3 regions of the Streptomyces cynarae genome follow, and region 1 is predicted to be linked to each of the others. Evidence: riboswitches for the same ligand, from Rfam matches in the RefSeq annotation. Region 1 holds a riboswitch; each other region holds the start of a gene.
The links. Region 1 has a riboswitch for cobalamin ahead of N8I84_RS26400 (ribonucleoside-diphosphate reductase subunit alpha). Riboswitches for the same ligand answer to the same signal wherever they lie in the genome.

Region 1 (5,339 bases):
GAAGGCCGCCGCCCGGTCGTCCGGGTCGGGGAGGTAGGTGTCCAGGAGTGTCAGGTAGAACTGGACGTGGACGGCCTCCTCGAAGAGCTGGCGGCTCAGGTAGAGCCGCGCCTCGGGGGAGTTGATGTGCTTGTAGAGGGTCAGCACCAGGTTGTTGGCCACGATCGAGTCGCCCGTCGCGAAGAACGCGACCAGCCGACCGATCAGGTGCTGCTCGCCCGGGGTCAGCTTGGCGAGGTCCGCGACGTCCGAGTGGAGGTCGACCTCCTCCACTGTCCAGGTGTTCTTGATGGCGTCCCGGTAGCGCTCGTAGAAGTCCGGGTAGCGCATGGGGCGCAGGGTCAGCTCGAAGCCCGGGTCGAGGAGGTTCTGGTTCCGAGTGGTGGTCGGGTGGCGGGTGGTCATTACTGGCAGGCCTCGCAGGACTCGGGGTTCTCAAGGGAGCAGGCGACCGCGTCGGGGTCGGCGACCTGCTGGACGGGGATGGGCTTCTGGGTCTGCGCCTGGCCCTGGGCGGCGCGGGCGATACGGGTCGCCGGGCGCGAGCGCAGGTAGTACGTCGTCTTCAGGCCCCGCTTCCAGGCGTACGCGTACATCGAGGAGAGCTTGCCGATGGTCGGCGTCTCCATGAACAGGTTCAGTGACTGGGCCTGGTCCAGGAACGGGGTGCGCGCGGCGGCCATGTCGATCAGGCCGCGCTGCGGGATCTCCCAGGCCGTGCGGTACAGCGCCCGTACGTCGGCCGGGATCCAGGCGAAGTCCTGCACCGAACCGCTGGACTCGCGCAGCGCCTCACGGGTCCGGGCGTCCCACACGCCCAGCTCCTTCAGGTCGTTCACCAGGTAGGAGTTGACCTGGAGGAACTCCCCGGACAGTGTCTCGCGCTTGAAGAGGTTGGAGACCTGCGGCTCGATGCACTCGTACACGCCGGCGATCGAGGCGATGGTGGCGGTCGGGGCGATGGCCAGCAGCAGCGAGTTGCGCATCCCGGTCGTCGCGATCCGCTCGCGCAGCGCCGCCCAGCGCTCCGGCCACGTGAACTCGACGCCGTAGTGGTCCGGGTGCAGCACACCGCGGGCCGTACGCGTCTTCTCCCAGGCCGGCAGCGGGCCGTTGCGTTCGGCGAGGTCGGTGGAGGCCTCGTAGGCAGCGAGCATGATGCGCTCGGCGATTCGGGTGGACAGCTGCCGCGCCTCCGGGGAGTCGAAGGGCAGCCGCAGCTTGAAGAAGACGTCCTGCAGGCCCATCGCGCCGAGGCCGACCGGGCGCCACTTGGCGTTGGAGCGGCCCGCCTGCCCGGTCGGGTAGAAGTTGATGTCCACGACGCGGTCGAGGAAGGTCACGGCCGTGCGGACCGTCTCGTCCAGCCGCTCCCAGTCGATGTCGCCGGTCGCGGTGTCGACGAAGGCACCGAGGTTGACCGAGCCGAGGTTGCAGACCGCCGTCTCCCCGTCGTCGGTGACCTCCAGGATCTCCGTGCAGAGGTTGGAGGAGTGGATCACGTGGCCGGGCTCGGCCGTCTGGTTGGCGGTGCGGTTGGCGGCGTCCTTGAACGTCATCCAGCCGTTGCCGGTCTGCGCGAGGGTCCGCATCATGCGGCCGTACAGGTCCCGGGCGGGGATCGTCTTCTTGGCGAGGCCTGCCGCCTCGGCCCTGCGGTAGGCGGCGTCGAACTCCTCGCCCCACAGGTCGACCAGCTCGGGCACGTCCGACGGGGAGAACAGCGACCACTGCTCGTCTGCGTCGACCCGGCGCATGAACTCGTCCGGGATCCAGTGCGCGAGGTTGAGGTTGTGGGTGCGGCGGGCGTCCTCGCCGGTGTTGTCCCGCAGTTCCAGGAACTCCTCGATGTCGGAGTGCCAGGTCTCCAGGTAGACGGCGGCGGCACCCTTGCGCCGGCCGCCCTGGTTCACGGCGGCGACCGAGGCGTCGAGGGTCTTCAGGAACGGGACGATGCCGTTGGAGTGCCCGTTGGTGCCGCGGATCAGGGAGCCGCGGGAGCGGATGCGGGAGAAGGCGATGCCGATCCCGCCGGCGTGCTTGGAGAGGCGGGCGACCTGGTGGTAGCGCTCGTAGAGGGAGTCCAGCTCGTCCTTCGGGGAGTCGAGGAGGTAGCAGGACGACATCTGGGGGTGCCGGGTGCCGGAGTTGAAGAGGGTGGGGGAGGAGGGGAGGTAGTCGAGCCGGCTCATGAGCCCGTAGAGCGCGGCGACGTCGTCCACCGCCCGGCCGCCCGCCTGTGGATCGAACGCAGTGTCCTCGGCGAGCCCGCAGGCGACGCGGAGCATGAAGTGCTGGGGCGTCTCGACGACCTTGCGGGTGATCGGATGGCGCAGGAGGTAGCGGCTGTGCAGGGTGCGCAGGCCGAAGTAGCCGAAGCGGTCGTCGGCCCGCTCGTCCACCAGGGCGTCGAGACGGTCGGCGTGCAGGCGTACGAACGTGGCGGTGCGGTCCGCGATGAGTCCTTCCCGGTGGCCGACGGCGATGGACTCGGTGAACGACGTGACGCCCTGGGAGGCGGCCTCGGCGCGGATACCGATGGTCAGCAGGCGGGCGGCCAGCTTCGAGTAGGCGGGGTCCTCGGAGATGAGGCCCGCGGCGGCCTCCGTGGCCAGTTCGCGCAGCTCGGCCTCGTCGGCACGGGCGGACCGGCCGCGCAGCGCGGCGGCGGCGACCCGGCCGGGGTCGGCGTCGGGAAGGTCGGCGGTCAGCTCGGTCAGGGTCCGCAGCAGCGCGGCACCCGGACCGTCGGATTCCAGGCCCGTGGCTGAAGCCGGATCGACTGGCGCGATGGTCACGTGGGGCTCTCCCTCGCTCGGCACGGGGCCTGGCGGAGGGCAGGGGGCAGCTCACGAGCGCACGCGGCGTCGCGTCCACCGGCCCATTCCGCGAGGCCCGGACGTCAGGGCACCCGGACCGGACGGCCGGGCGCACTGTCGGCAGGTCCTCGGACTGACGCTCGTACGACGGCATGCGGGCATACGTGTACGAGTACACCGTTGCGGGACAGTTCCGGATTCGCACCGGATTCCCCTGCGGCGACAGCGAGCATGAGCATACATCTTGTGCCGGGCTGCGGCGCCACCCCCAGATGTTGTGTCGCACCGCCTCAGAGCGTCAACTCGTAGGTGAGGAGAGTGATGTCGTCGAGCTGGGGGAGGGGGTTCCAGTCCCGCTCGGGTGTGCGAACGAAGCCCAGGCGTTCATAGATGCGATGGGCGGTGCGCATCGTGCGCTGGGTCGACAGGACGACCCGTACGCAGCCGTCCGTGGCCCGTGCGCGGTCGACACAGGCCCGGACGAGAGCCTCTCCCGCGCCCCGGCCGCGGGCGGCGTGCGCGACCGCGAGCATCCGTATCTCGGCCTCCCCCGGTCCCGCGATGTCGGCCATGGGGCCGCCGGTCGGTACGAAGGTGACGCCGCCGAGAACGTGCCCGTCCGCCACGGCCGCCAGCACCTCTGCTGCGGCCGCCCGCCCTGCCACGTCCTTCAGTTCGTCGAGGTAGGCGTCGCTCTCGCCGAAGTCGAGGAGGCCGTCCCGGAGGTAGGCCTGCGCGGTGATCTCGCCGAGCGTGTCGTATTCGTCGGGGGTCGCCTGCCGGATGGTGAGGTCCATGGGGCCGAGTGTGCCGGACGGGTACGACAACGGGCCGCCGGATTTTCTCCGACGGCCCGCTGACCCGCGTACGACGTGGACTCAGTGCGAGGTGCCCGCCGTGGCCGGCGGCAGCTCCACCTGCACCCCGGGGTCGCCCGCGTCCGCCGTGTAGTCCTCCGGCTTCGTCTCGTCGATGCCCTCCGGAGCCTTCAGAGCCTTCAGGACGAACGTCAGCACCACCGTCACCACCACGTTCATCACGAACGCCGTCAGGCCGATGTAGCCGATCTCGCCGATGCCGGGGATCTCCTTGGCGGAGCCGCCGAAGTGCGGCTGGGTCGGGGACGCGACACCGTACGCCGCCAGCGTGCCGTAGACCATGCCGACCGCCCAGCCGGCCAGCAGCGCCCAGCGGTGGAACCAGCGGGTGAACAGACCGCCGACCAGGGCCGGGAAGGTCTGCAGGATCCAAATACCGCCCAGCAGCTGGAAGTTGATGGCGACCGTCTTGTCCATGGTCAGGACGAAGACCAGGGCGCCCACCTTCACCAGCAGCGACACGATCTTGGAGACCCTGGTCTCCTCCGCTGCCGTCGCGTTCGGCTTGATGAAGTCCTTGTAGATGTTGCGGGTGAAGAGGTTCGCGGCCGCGATCGACATGATCGCCGCGGGCACCAGTGCGCCGATGCCGATCGCCGCGAAGGCCACTCCGGCGAACCAGTCCGGGAACATGTTCTCGAACAGCTGCGGAATCGCCAGCTGCCCGTTCTGGACCTTCACACCCGCGGCGATCGCCATGAAGCCCAGCAGCGCCAGCAGTCCCAGCATCAGCGAGTACAGCGGCAGGATCGTGGTGTTGCGGCGGATCACCTCACGGCTGCGCGAGGACAGCGTGGCCGTGACCGAGTGCGGGTACATGAACAGCGCCAGCGCCGAGCCCAGCGCCAGTGTGGCGTACGTCCACTGGGTCGCCTCGGCCGGGACCAGGGCGCCGCGCGGCTTGCCCGTCTTCGGGTTGGCCTGCGCGAACGCATGGCCCGCCTTTGCGAAGACGTCGTCGAAGCCGCCCAGCTTGATCGGGATGTAGATGATCGCCACCGCGATGACTATGTAGATCAGCGCGTCCTTCACGAACGCGATCAGGGCGGGCGCCCTGAGGCCCGACGAGTACGTGTACGCGGCCAGCACGCCGAAGGCGATCAGCAGCGGCAGGTCCTTCACGAACCAGTTGGTGTTCTCGCCGCCGCCCACACCCATCACGTCCAGCACGGCCTGGATGCCCACCAGCTGGAGCGCGATGTACGGCATGGTCGCCAGGATGCCGGTGAGCGCCACGGCCAGCGACAGGCCCTTCGAACCGAACCGACCGCGCACGAAGTCCGAGGTCGTGACGTACCCGTGCCGGTGCGAGACCGACCACAGGCGCGGCAGGAAGGTGAAGATGAGCGGGTACACCAGGATGGTGTAGGGCACCGCGAAGAAACCCGAGGCGCCCGCCGCGTAGATCGCCGCCGGCACGGCCACGAACGTGTACGCGGTGTACAGGTCGCCGCCGAGAAGGAACCAGGTGACCCAGGTTCCGAACGAGCGGCCGCCGAGGCCCCACTCGTCGAGGCTGTGCTCGTTGTCGGCCCTGCGCCAGCGCGCCGCCAGGAAGCCCATGACCGTGACGGCCAGGAAGAAGAAGACGAAGACGCCGAGCGCGACGCCGTTCACACCGTCCTTCACTGCGACGCACCCC
Region 2 (5,339 bases), 3.6 Mb from region 1:
GCCCCGCAGGGACACCCTGAGCCCGTCCTCCTCGTCGATCCCGAGCCCGTGCCGGAACGGCAGGACTCCGTAGGTGCGCCGCCCGGTGAGGTCCCGCAGCATGTCGAGGCCCGGTTCCAGCAGGCTGACGTCCCCGCGGAACTTGTTGACCAGGAATCCGGCGACGAGCTCCTGGTCCTGGGGCGAGAGCAGCGCCACCGTCCCGAAGAAGGACGCGAAGACACCGCCGCGGTCGATGTCGCCGACGACGAGCACGGGTAGCCGGGCGTTGCGGGCGATCCCCATGTTCACGATGTCGGTGCGCCGCAGGTTGATCTCCGCCGGGCTGCCGGCCCCCTCACAGATCACCGCGTCATACGTGCCCCGCAACTCGGCGAGGCAGTCCAGCACGGTGCCGAGGAGCCGCTGCTGCCGACCCCCGTGGTACCCGCGCGCGCTCAGTTCACCGACCGGCTTGCCCAGCAGCACGACCTGGCTGCTCTGCTCGCCGCCCGGCTTGAGCAGCACGGGGTTCATCAGCGCGGTCGGCTCGATACGGCACGCCTGGGCCTGCATGGCCTGCGCCCGCCCGATCTCGGCGCCCTCGCGGGTGACGAAGGAGTTCAGGGACATGTTCTGCGCCTTGAACGGCGCGACCTCGACCCCCTGCCGTACGAGCCAGCGGCAGATACCGGCGGTGACGACGCTCTTGCCGGCGTCGGAGGTGGTACCGGCGACGAGGAGTCCGCCGCTCATGACGTCCGTCCCTTCGCGAGAAGCCTTCGGGCCGCCAGGCGCCCGGCGACCGTGATGCCGAGCGCGAGCCCGCTCACGCGCCGGGAGAGCCGTACGGCCCGCTCGATGTCGTCCGTACGGACGGCGCGCCCGGCCGCGTTGAGCACGGGCCGGTGCTCCACGCGCCCCCCGTACGACAGCGTTCCGCCCAGCCGCACACCCAGGGCGCCCGCGAACGACGCCTCCACGGGCCCGGCGTTGGGGCTCGGGTGCTTCGCGGCGTCGGCGCGCCAGGCGCGTACCGCGCCCCGCGGATCGGGGCCCGCCGCTGCCGCGAGAACGGCGGTGAGCCGTGCTCCCGGCCATCCCGCGACGTCGTCGAGGCGCGCCGAGGCCCATCCGTAGCGCCGGTAGCGGGGCGACTTGTGCCCGACCATGGCGTCGAGCGTGTTGACGGCGCGGAAACCCACGAGACCGGGCACCCCGGCGACGGCTCCCCAGGCGAGCGCGCCCACCACGGCGTCGGAGGTGTTCTCGGCGACGGACTCGACGACCGCCCGGGCGATCCCGTCCGCGTCCAGCGCCTGCGGGTCCCGCCCGCACAGATGCGGCAGCCGGGCGCGTGCGGCCTCGACGTCCCCCGCCTCCAGGGCGCGCCCGATGGCGCCTGCCTCCCGGGCGAGCGACGTGCCCCCGACCACGGCCCAGGTGGCGGCAGCAGTCAGGGCCGTGGCGGCGGTACGGGAGGGACGTACGGCGGATGCGGCGAGCGCCGCCGCTGTCACGGCACCCCCGGCGCAGACGGCGGTGTGCAGTGCGCCCCACCCGCGGTGGTCCCGCCACAGCACCCGTTCCACGGCCGCCGCGGCCCGCCCGAACGCGGCGACCGGATGCCCGCGGCGTGGATCGCCCAGCAGGAGGTCGCCGAGGAGGCCGGCGGCGGCGCCGTACGCGAAGACGCGATCGGCACCCATCGGCTCAGCCGACCGTGCGGTCGGACAGTGCTCGGTGACAGAACCTCAATCGGCAGCCGCGCATGGCGATATGTCCTCACTCAGGGTGTCCACGCCCTGGTTCGACGAGACCGGCGGCGAGAGTTCCTGGCTCCCGGGGAGTTCTTCCCCGGTGACAGTGGCGGGACCGCGCCGGACTCGCACCGGCTTCCTCTCCTGCCGCCGTACTGGCTCCGGCAGTCCACCACGCACCCAGAACAGCCGTCAACTTGCTCTTGACCTGCGACGCTGTGGTGTGCTGAGTCCCACACCACTGAAATCGCGTCAGTTGCCCGAATCGCGCCTTTGGTTGTGAAGTGACGGTCCCAGTAGGTGGTCCAGGGGCGTGCGTTCCGGCGCGTGACTCGAAACGGCGCACCGGTCCGGTGCTCGTCTTTCGCCGTACGGCGGGGTGTGCTTTGCTGGCCGGACTCGAGAAACCCGGCAGTGGACGGCGTCCGAGCGAACCGTCCAGAGGACGGGAGGGACCCACATGGGGGACAGGGCCAAGGAATTCTCGGCAGGCGCGGGAGGTCCCCACGCGCCGCACCCCTCGCTGGCGGCAGCGGCTCCGCTGGCACTCTTCTCCCTGACGACGGGGATGTTCGCAGTCGGCATCGGTGCGCTGGCGGCGCTGCTGGTGCCCGGGACCCCGGCGCGGGCCCTCGTGTGGCTGGTGGTCACCATCGCGGCCGCCGCCTGCGCGGGCCTGTGGTGGGGCCTCACCCCGGTCGCGGAGCGTCTCCGTGTCCTGGGCCGGGCGACGGCGGCCGTCCGGCAACGCGACTCGCGGACCCCTTGACCTCGGTAACGCGAGAAACCCCCGCAGCGACACCGCTGCGGGGGTGACGCGCAGCGACAGCGCTGCGTGTGCGATTCCGAAGTGCTCCGGCCGTCAGGCGACGATCAGATGGATACCGTACGCGACCGCAGCCGCGCAGGCCGCGAAGCAGGCGTAGGCGCCGGTCGCCGCCAGGGCGGCCGCGCCGCCCCGGGCCGAGTCCTTCTTGGTGAGGCCCACGACGCCCAGGGTGAACAGGGCCACCAGGGCCACGGTGACCCCGAGGCTGACGCCGAAGACGGAGCCGAGGGCTGCCCAGTCGATCTTCATGAGTGGTGATTCCTTAAACCGTGGCGGCGGGGGCCGGCTCCGCGGAGGGGCCGTCAGGGGCCGGGATCGTGGCCTGCAGGTCGGTGGTGGCGTCCGTGTCCGCCGGGGCGGTGCCGGGCGCCGCGCTGTCGGCCGCGGCGACGGGGCCCGCCGGGGGCGGGATGACCGCCGCGATCGCCGCGGTGACGACGCCCGCGGGCTCCGTCTCGATGTCGTTGACGTTGTCCACCGTGACCGGCTTGCGGCGCGACAGGGTCCAGATGACCCCGGCGCCGGCGACCAGCAGCACGCCGGTGGCGACCGTGCCCCAGGTGCCCTGCTTGGTGAGGAGTTCGGCGCCCGCGCCGACCAGGCCGGCCGCCGGGAGCGTCAGAACCCACGCGGTCAGCATCCGGGTCGCGGTGGACCAGCGGACCACGCCGCCCTTGCGGCCGAGGCCCGCGCCCATGACGGCGCCGGAGCAGACCTGGGTGGTGGAGAGGGAGAAGCCGAGGTGCGAGGAGGCGAGGATCGCGGTCGCCGCGCTGGTCTGTGCGGCGAAGCCCTGCTGCGGCGCCAGGTCCGTCAGGCCCTTGCCGAGGGTGCGGATGATGCGCCAGCCGCCCAGGTAGGTGCCGAGCGCGATGGCCAGACCGGCCGAGACGATGACCCAGGTGGGAGGGTTCGAGCCGGGGGCGATGACACCGCCGGTGACCAGGGCCAGCGTGATGATGCCCATCGTCTTCTGCGCGTCGTTCGTGCCGTGGGCCAGGGAGACCAGGCCCGCCGAGGCGATCGAGCCGGCCCGGTAGCCCTTCGCGGTCGCCTTCTCGTCGGCGCGGCTGCCGATCACGTACGACAGGCGGGTGGCGAGCATCGAGGCGAGGCCCGCCACGAGCGGCGCGGCCACCGCGGGGATCAGGACCTTGGTGACGATCGTCGAGCCGTTCACCGCGGACCAGCCGGCCGAGGTGACGGCGGCACCGATCAGACCGCCGAAGAGGGCGTGGGAGGAACTGGACGGCAGACCCAGGAGCCAGGTCAGCAGGTTCCACAGGATGGCGCCCACCAGGGCGGCGAAGATCACTTCGACGCGTATGCCCTGTTCGTTGATGATGCCGCCGGAGATCGTCTTGGCGACCTCGACAGAGAGGAAGGCGCCGAGGAGGTTCAGCGCGGCGGACATCGCCACCGCCGTCTTGGGCCTCAGGGCGCCAGTCGAGATGGTCGTCGCCATCGCGTTGGCTGTGTCGTGGAAACCGTTCGTGAAATCGAACACGAGAGCGGTGACGATCACGATTCCGAGGAGGAGCGTGATGTGTTCCATTTACCCAGGCTTCTGTGGGGAAGGTCAGTGGCTGTTGGACCGTAGGCAACCTGGGTGAACGGAAGATGAACTGAGACGGGCCGCAGGGTGTACCGATCGGCGTATCGGCGTTCCGTTTGTGGTCGGCCGACGGGGGTCGCACCTCGAACGAAGCCGCAATTCAGGCTTCCGGAAGCTCTGGTACGTGTCCGGGGGACGTCTCGGGGAGTTGCGCCGGGCTCTTCGCCGGCTCGTCGTGAACCGCTTCAGCCGGTCCCGGGACCGGCTGAAGAGATTTCGGTCACCCTCCAGCCTCTCGCTGGTGTAACCGCCTCCTGGGGGAGGTGTGTCCATATATGTACACTTCCGGGCCCGTGGCTTCCGGCCTGCTGTGCGCCGGGCCACCCCCGCGCGGACCCCGCCTGGCAGGATCGCGGCATGGCCGATCAGCGACATGACGCAGGGGACGCCCGGGAGGCCGTACGGCACGGGCGGGGGGCGGCCGCGGCGGGGGAGGTGGCGCGGGCCTGGGACCAGCTCGTCGCGACGGCCCGCCGCACGGTCGCCGACGGACTGGTCGTCGGTACCTCCGGCAACGTCTCCGTACGCGTCGGCGACACCGTGCTGGTCACCCCCACCGGAGTGCCGTACGAGCGGCTGACGCCGGGCGACGTGGTCGGGGTCGACCTGGACGGACACCAAGTGCTCGGCACGCTGCGCCCGACCAGCGAGCTGCCCATGCACCTGGCCGTCTACCGCACGACGGACGCCCGGGCCGTCGTGCACACCCACGCCCCCGACGCCACGGCCGTCTCCACGCTCGTACAGGAGCTGCCGCTGATCCACTACATGGCCGCCGCGCTGGGAGGTGCGGTCCGGGTCGCGCCCTACGCGACCTACGGCACCCCCGAGTTGGCCGAGAACATGCTCCGCGCCCTGACCGACCGCAGCGCCTGCCTGCTGCAGAACCACGGCACGGTCGCCCACGGTGCCTCGCTGGACCAGGCCTACGACCGCACGGCCCAGCTGGAGTGGATGTGCCGCGTGTGGCTGACGGCGTCGTCCGTGCCGGGCCTCACCCCGCACCTGCTCAGCCGGGAACAGGTGGCGGAGGTAGGGGAGCGGTTGCGGGGGTACGGGCAGCATCAGGGGTCGACGAACCCCTAGTGGACCGGCCGGCCGGGGCCGCCTTGCGGGGCGCCCCGTGGGTCACACCGCGCCCTTCTCCCCACTGGCC
Region 3 (5,339 bases), 840 kb from region 1:
GCCGCCGCCGGTGTCCTCACCGCGGCCGGCGCGGCCTTCGCCCATGTCACCGTCCACCCCGAGAGCTACGCGAAGGGCGCCACCGACGGTGTGCTGACCTTCCGGGTGCCCAACGAGGAGGACACCGCCGCGACCACCAAGGTGCAGGTCTTCCTGCCCACCGACCACCCGATCCTGGGCGTGCTGGTCAGTCCGCAGGACGGCTGGACGGCGCAGGTGACCACCACCAAGCTCAAGACCCCGGTCAAGACGGACGACGGCACCATCACCGACGCGGTCTCCCAGATCACCTGGACCGGCGGCCGCATCCGGCACGGCCAGTACCAGGACTTCAACGTCGCCTTCGGTCAACTTCCGGAGAACGCCGACCAGTTGACGTTCAAGACGCTGCAGACCTACTCCGACGGAAATGTCGTCCGCTGGATCGAGGAGGCCCAGAAGGGGCAGGACGAGCCGGAGAACCCGGCGCCGGTGCTCCAGCTGACCGCCAAGGGCACGGCGGAGGGCGCCGGTTCCACCGCGGCTCCCGCAGGCACCGAGGAGAAGCCGAGTGCCACCACGACGAAGGTCGCGGCCACCAGTGACTCCACCGCCCGCGGGCTCGGCATCGCCGGTCTGGTCGTCGGTGTCCTGGGCCTTGCCGCCGCGGTCTTCGCGATCGCCCGCGGCCGCAGCGGCGCCTCCGCTTCCTCCAGCGGCGAGTGACCGGCCACCGCCCCGCCGGCGTCAGTTGCCGTCGGCGGGGCGGGGAGCCCAGCGCTCCTCCACCTTGGCCAGCCGCCAGTACGTGAGGGCCGCCGCCCACACCACCAGGAACAGCCCCACGATGACGAAGCCCACGTTGTCGAGGTCGAGCCCGGCGATCCAGCCCGTCACCGCGTCCCGCAGGTCCAGCTTGTCGTGGAGCACTCCGACCAGCTCGATCGTGCCGATCAGGAAGGCCACCGCGATCGACAGCCCGGTGATGGTGAGGTTGTAGAACACCTTGCGCACCGGATTCGAAAAGGCCCACTGATACGCGAAGTTCATGAACGTGCCGTCGAGGGTGTCGAACAGGCTCATCCCGGCCGCGAACAGCAGCGGCAGGCACAGGATCGCGTACCAGGGCAGCCCGGCCGCCGCCCCGCTGCCCGCCATCACCATCAGAGTGACCTCGGTAGCGGTGTCGAAGCCCAGGCCGAACAGGAAGCCGAGCGGGAACATCTGCCCGGGGCGGCTGATGGACCGGGTGAAGCGGCCGAGGATCCGGTTCATGAAACCCCGGGAGTCCAGGTGGGTTTCCAGCTCCTTCTCGTCGTACGTCCCCGCCCGCATCGCCCGGAACACCCGCAGGATGCCCATCAGCGCCACCAGGTTGAGGGCCGCGATGAGATAGAGGAACGAGCCGGAGATCGTCGTGCCCAGCACGCCGAGCACCTGGTGCGTACGGGAGTTCTCGTTCATCAGGCGCCCGGCCAGCTGGGTGCCTCCGGCGATCAGCGCGGCGAGCACCACCACCACGCTGGAGTGCCCGAGCGCGAACCAGAACCCGACCGACACCGGACGCTTGCCGTCCGCCATCAGCTTGCGGGTGGTGTTGTCGATGGCCGCGATGTGGTCGGCGTCGAAGGCGTGCCGCATGCCCAGCGTGTACGCGGTGACACCGAGCCCGATGCCGAACGCCTTGGAGCCCATCTGGTAGTGCTCGGGCACCACCAGCAGGAACAGCACGCCGAACGCGGCCACGTGCAGGGCGGCGATCACCGCCAGCAGCCCGGCGGTCCGCAGGGTGTCCTCGCGTCGCCAACGGAAGGAGGCGGCCTCGGGCAGGGCAGGGTCGGTCAGGGTCATACGGTCAGGCTCCAGCACCTCGTGGATCACTTCGTGAGATGCCGTGGCCGGTCTCCTGGCTGACGGATCACCGCGCCCGCCCCTACCTTCCCGGCCGACGTGCAGCCAGTGGCGCCACCCGCTGGAGGCGGGCGGCACGGGACGGGAACTCCCCGATCACAGTGGCGAGGGCCGCTCCGGCCTGAGTCCCTGGGGACTTTCACCGGTCTTCCCGAACACCACGGCCCGGCCACCTTAGGGCCGGGGCGGCGACGCCTGCAAGGCTGCACAGTTGCGCAGGTATCCGTAGGTATCCAAGATCACACGGGGGCGCCTGGGAGAATGTGCGCATGCATCTCGTCCCCGCCGACCGCGCCGGCAGGCGCACCATCGACGGCCACCGGGTCTGCGAGGCCATCGAGGCCATCGGTGCCCCCGAGGCCGTACGCACCTGGGCCGACCGCTTCTCGCTGCTGGCCGACCCCGGCCGGCTCGCCCTGCTGCTGGCCCTGCACCGGGCCGGGCCGCTCGCCGTCTCCGACCTGGCGGTGGCGACGGGTATGAACGACCCGGCCGTCTCGCAGGCGCTGCGGCTGCTGCGGACGGCCGAGGTGGTGGCGGGTGAGAAGGAGGGGCGGATCGTCCGCTACCGGGTGATCGACCCCGTGGTGAACGAGCTGCTCAAGCAGGTGACCTGAGGACGGATCGGTTCCTCGGACGGCTCACTTCCCGTGCGAGGCCGGGTCCTTCTGCGGTGCCAGGTGGATGTCCTGGCTCGACAGCGTCAGCGGCGACTCGGTGAAGGCGCGCAGCCGGACACGGACGCCCTTCCCGGGGACGGTGAAGCCCTTGCCCGGCGCCTGGATCCGGTAAGTGGCGGTGGCGTGGGCGCCGACGGACGACGGACCCTGGAGCACCTTCCACCAGAGGCTCTCGCCGTGGCCGGTCGTCATCATGAAGTGGGGCTGGACGGCGGAGTCGCCGGTGTTGTTCACACGGACGGTGAGCGTCTTGACGGTCGCGGCCTTCCGGGTGGAGCCGACGGTCTGCATGCGCAACGGCGGTTGTCCGGTCGCCGCAAGCGTCGCGGCCACCAGGGCCGGTGCCACCAGGGCCCCGGCCAGCACCGTGCGGGCCGTCCGCCGGCCGTGCAGCAGCCGGGGCTGCCACGCGGTGGCGAACGCGGAGGGCGGCGCGGTGACCGCCGCAGCCAGCCACAGCGGCGTCATCATCAGGTAGTAGCCGTCCTGCGAACGGGTCGCCAGGAAGAACGCGCACCAGGGCAGCACGGTCGCTGCCGGACCCAGCCGGCGCACGAACAGCACGAACAGGGCCAGCAGACCCGCCGCCAGCAGCATGCTCGCGTGCGAGTACCAGGACAGGCGGTCGCTGCCGTCGGTGTAGTAGAGGGAGATGCCGACCAGGCCCTGGCCGTGGATGGTCGCACCCTGGGTGAACGGCAGCACGATGCCCTCGATCCAGGTGCGCGGCTCGGTCACGATGAAGTACCCGTTGATCAGCAGCCACGTTCCGGAGGCGATACCCACGATCCGCCCCACGGCGAGGGCCGCCTCGCGTGCCCCCAGCTCGCCGCGCCGCAGTGCGTAGACGCCGGCGAGCAGGAACGGGGTCAGGAACCACGGCAACTGCTGGCTGGCGCAGGCCGCGCCCAGGCATGCCGCCCGCAGCCAGTCGGCCGGGCCGCCCGTGCCCATCCGCGTCCAGCGCACCACCACCGGGATCAGGAACGCCAGCGCGAGGACCGCCGGGTAGCCGAGCCGGGCGTACATCGGGATCAGGCCGAAGCCCAGGCAGACCATGGTGGCCGCCGAGCGCCACGGCGTCGGCAGCATCTTCCACATGACGATCGCGCCGAGGACGATCGCGGTGGTGGGCACCAGGACCTCGGGCAGCGCGTCGTGGCCGATCGACAGCAGCGGCGCGGTGAGCATCGCGGTCAGAGGCGGATAGGCGTAGGTGTAGTCGTAACCGCCGTCCACGGTGGTGGTGTAGGCGACGGAGCTGTGGTGCCCGAACAGCCAGGGCCAGGCCTGCCCGTACACCGGGTTTCCGTGCAGCAGCTCGCGGGCGGCCTGGATCGTGAGGATCGACTCGTCGCTGTAGCCGTGCCGCATGCCGGTCGCGCAGTAGACCAGCGTGATCCCCGTCACCAGCACCACGAGATCCAGGCGCGCCAGCGAGCGGCTGCTCCGTACCACCAGCGTCAGTACGCCCGTCACCAGGATCGACACGTAACAGACCGAGATCACCGCGGCGATCAGCGGCTGATGGCCGGCGGCACTGTTCCACACGCCGCGCGTGCCGATGAACAGGCTGATGTTCGCGAGCAACGTGAGAACACGGTGCCACTGCGCGGGGACCCGGTCCGGTTCGTCCTCGTCGCGTGCCACCGGTGGGCGCACCCACCGGGTGCTCGTCGACGCCTTCACTTCTGCCAAGTGCACGCCAGGAACGTAGGTGGACAGCATGAACACCGAGCGCCCGGAGGTGAAGATTCCGGTGTGGCCCCGGTGGACGTCAGTAGACGTCCCGCACGTACCGCTTCTCCGCTGCCAGCTGCTTCACGTAAGCCGCCGCCTCCGCCTCGCTCAGGCCGCCGTGCAGGACGGCGATGTCCCGCAGCGCCTTGTCGACGTCCCTGGCCATGCGGGAGGCGTCCCCGCAGACGTAGAAGCGGGCGCCGTCCCGGAGCCAGTGCCACAGCTCGGGGCCGTGCTCGCGCATCCGGTCCTGGACGTAGACCTTGGCGCGCTGGTCGCGGGAGAAGGCGGTGTCGAGGCGCGTGAGCACGCCGTCCTCCCGCAGCTTCGTCAGCTCCTCCTCGTAGTAGAAATCGGTGGCGCGGTGCTGCTCGCCGAAGAACAGCCAGTTCGGCGCGGTGTGCCCGAGTTCGCGGCGTTCCTGGAGGAAACCGATGAAAGGGGCGACCCCGGTGCCGGGTCCGACCATCACCATCGGGGTCGAGCCGTCCGTCGGCGGCCGGAAGTGGGGCGAGCGCTGCACGAAGACCGGCACCGGCGCATCGGGCTCCGCGTCGGCGAGGAAGCCGCCGCACACCCCGGCGCGGGGCCGCCCGCGCAGACTCTCGTAGCGCACCACGGACACGGTCAGCGACACCCGGTGGGGGTCGACGAGCGGGCTGGAGGAGATCGAGTACAGCCGCGGCTGCAACCGCTTGAGCACTCCGGCCCATTCCTCGGCCGAGGCCCGCACCGCGTACTCGGCCGCCACGTCGACGGCCTGCCGGCCCCAGCACCAGCGCGCCAGGCCGTCCTTGTTGTCGGGGCGCAGCAGTTGCCGCAGCTCCCGGTCGTCCCGGGTGCGTTCGGCGACGAAGCGCAGCAGGTCGGGGGTGATCCGGGTGATGTCGAGATGCCTGAGCAGTGCTTCGGCGAAGGGTATTTCCCCGGCTCCCGCGACCTCGACGGCGGCGGCGCGGTCGATGCCCGTCACCTCCAGCCACTCCTCAACGAGCGCGGGGGAGTTGACCGGGCGCACACCGAGCGCGT

Region 2: linked by a shared signal. The riboswitch ahead of N8I84_RS10255 (cobalamin biosynthesis protein) and the one ahead of N8I84_RS26400 (ribonucleoside-diphosphate reductase subunit alpha) in region 1 are both predicted to bind cobalamin.
Region 3: linked by a shared signal. The riboswitch ahead of N8I84_RS30045 (Nickel transporter NicT) and the one ahead of N8I84_RS26400 (ribonucleoside-diphosphate reductase subunit alpha) in region 1 are both predicted to bind cobalamin.

The regions. Positions count from the first base shown of each region.
Region 1 covers NZ_CP106793.1:5,761,339-5,766,677, forward strand. Annotated here, with positions in the region: gene N8I84_RS26395 (ribonucleotide-diphosphate reductase subunit beta) at 1-405, opposite strand, end outside; gene N8I84_RS26400 (ribonucleoside-diphosphate reductase subunit alpha) at 405-2,798, opposite strand; cobalamin riboswitch at 2,922-3,058, opposite strand; gene N8I84_RS26405 (GNAT family N-acetyltransferase) at 3,110-3,616, opposite strand; gene mctP (monocarboxylate uptake permease MctP) at 3,698-5,326, opposite strand; gene N8I84_RS26415 (DUF3311 domain-containing protein) at 5,323-5,339, opposite strand, start outside.
Region 2 covers NZ_CP106793.1:2,167,623-2,172,961, reverse strand. Annotated here, with positions in the region: gene N8I84_RS10260 (cobyric acid synthase) at 1-735, opposite strand, end outside; gene N8I84_RS10255 (cobalamin biosynthesis protein) at 732-1,688, opposite strand; cobalamin riboswitch at 1,789-1,929, opposite strand; gene N8I84_RS10250 (DUF397 domain-containing protein) at 2,024-2,299, shown strand; gene N8I84_RS10245 (hypothetical protein) at 2,200-2,508, shown strand; gene N8I84_RS10240 (hypothetical protein) at 2,602-2,817, opposite strand; gene N8I84_RS10235 (inorganic phosphate transporter) at 2,831-4,123, opposite strand; gene N8I84_RS10230 (class II aldolase/adducin family protein) at 4,541-5,269, shown strand.
Region 3 covers NZ_CP106793.1:6,605,919-6,611,257, forward strand. Annotated here, with positions in the region: gene N8I84_RS30040 (YcnI family protein) at 1-705, shown strand, start outside; gene N8I84_RS30045 (Nickel transporter NicT) at 727-1,830, opposite strand; cobalamin riboswitch at 1,859-2,068, opposite strand; gene N8I84_RS30050 (ArsR/SmtB family transcription factor) at 2,160-2,507, shown strand; gene N8I84_RS30055 (hypothetical protein) at 2,532-4,274, opposite strand; partial or broken gene N8I84_RS42850 (molybdopterin-dependent oxidoreductase) at 4,348-5,339, opposite strand, start outside.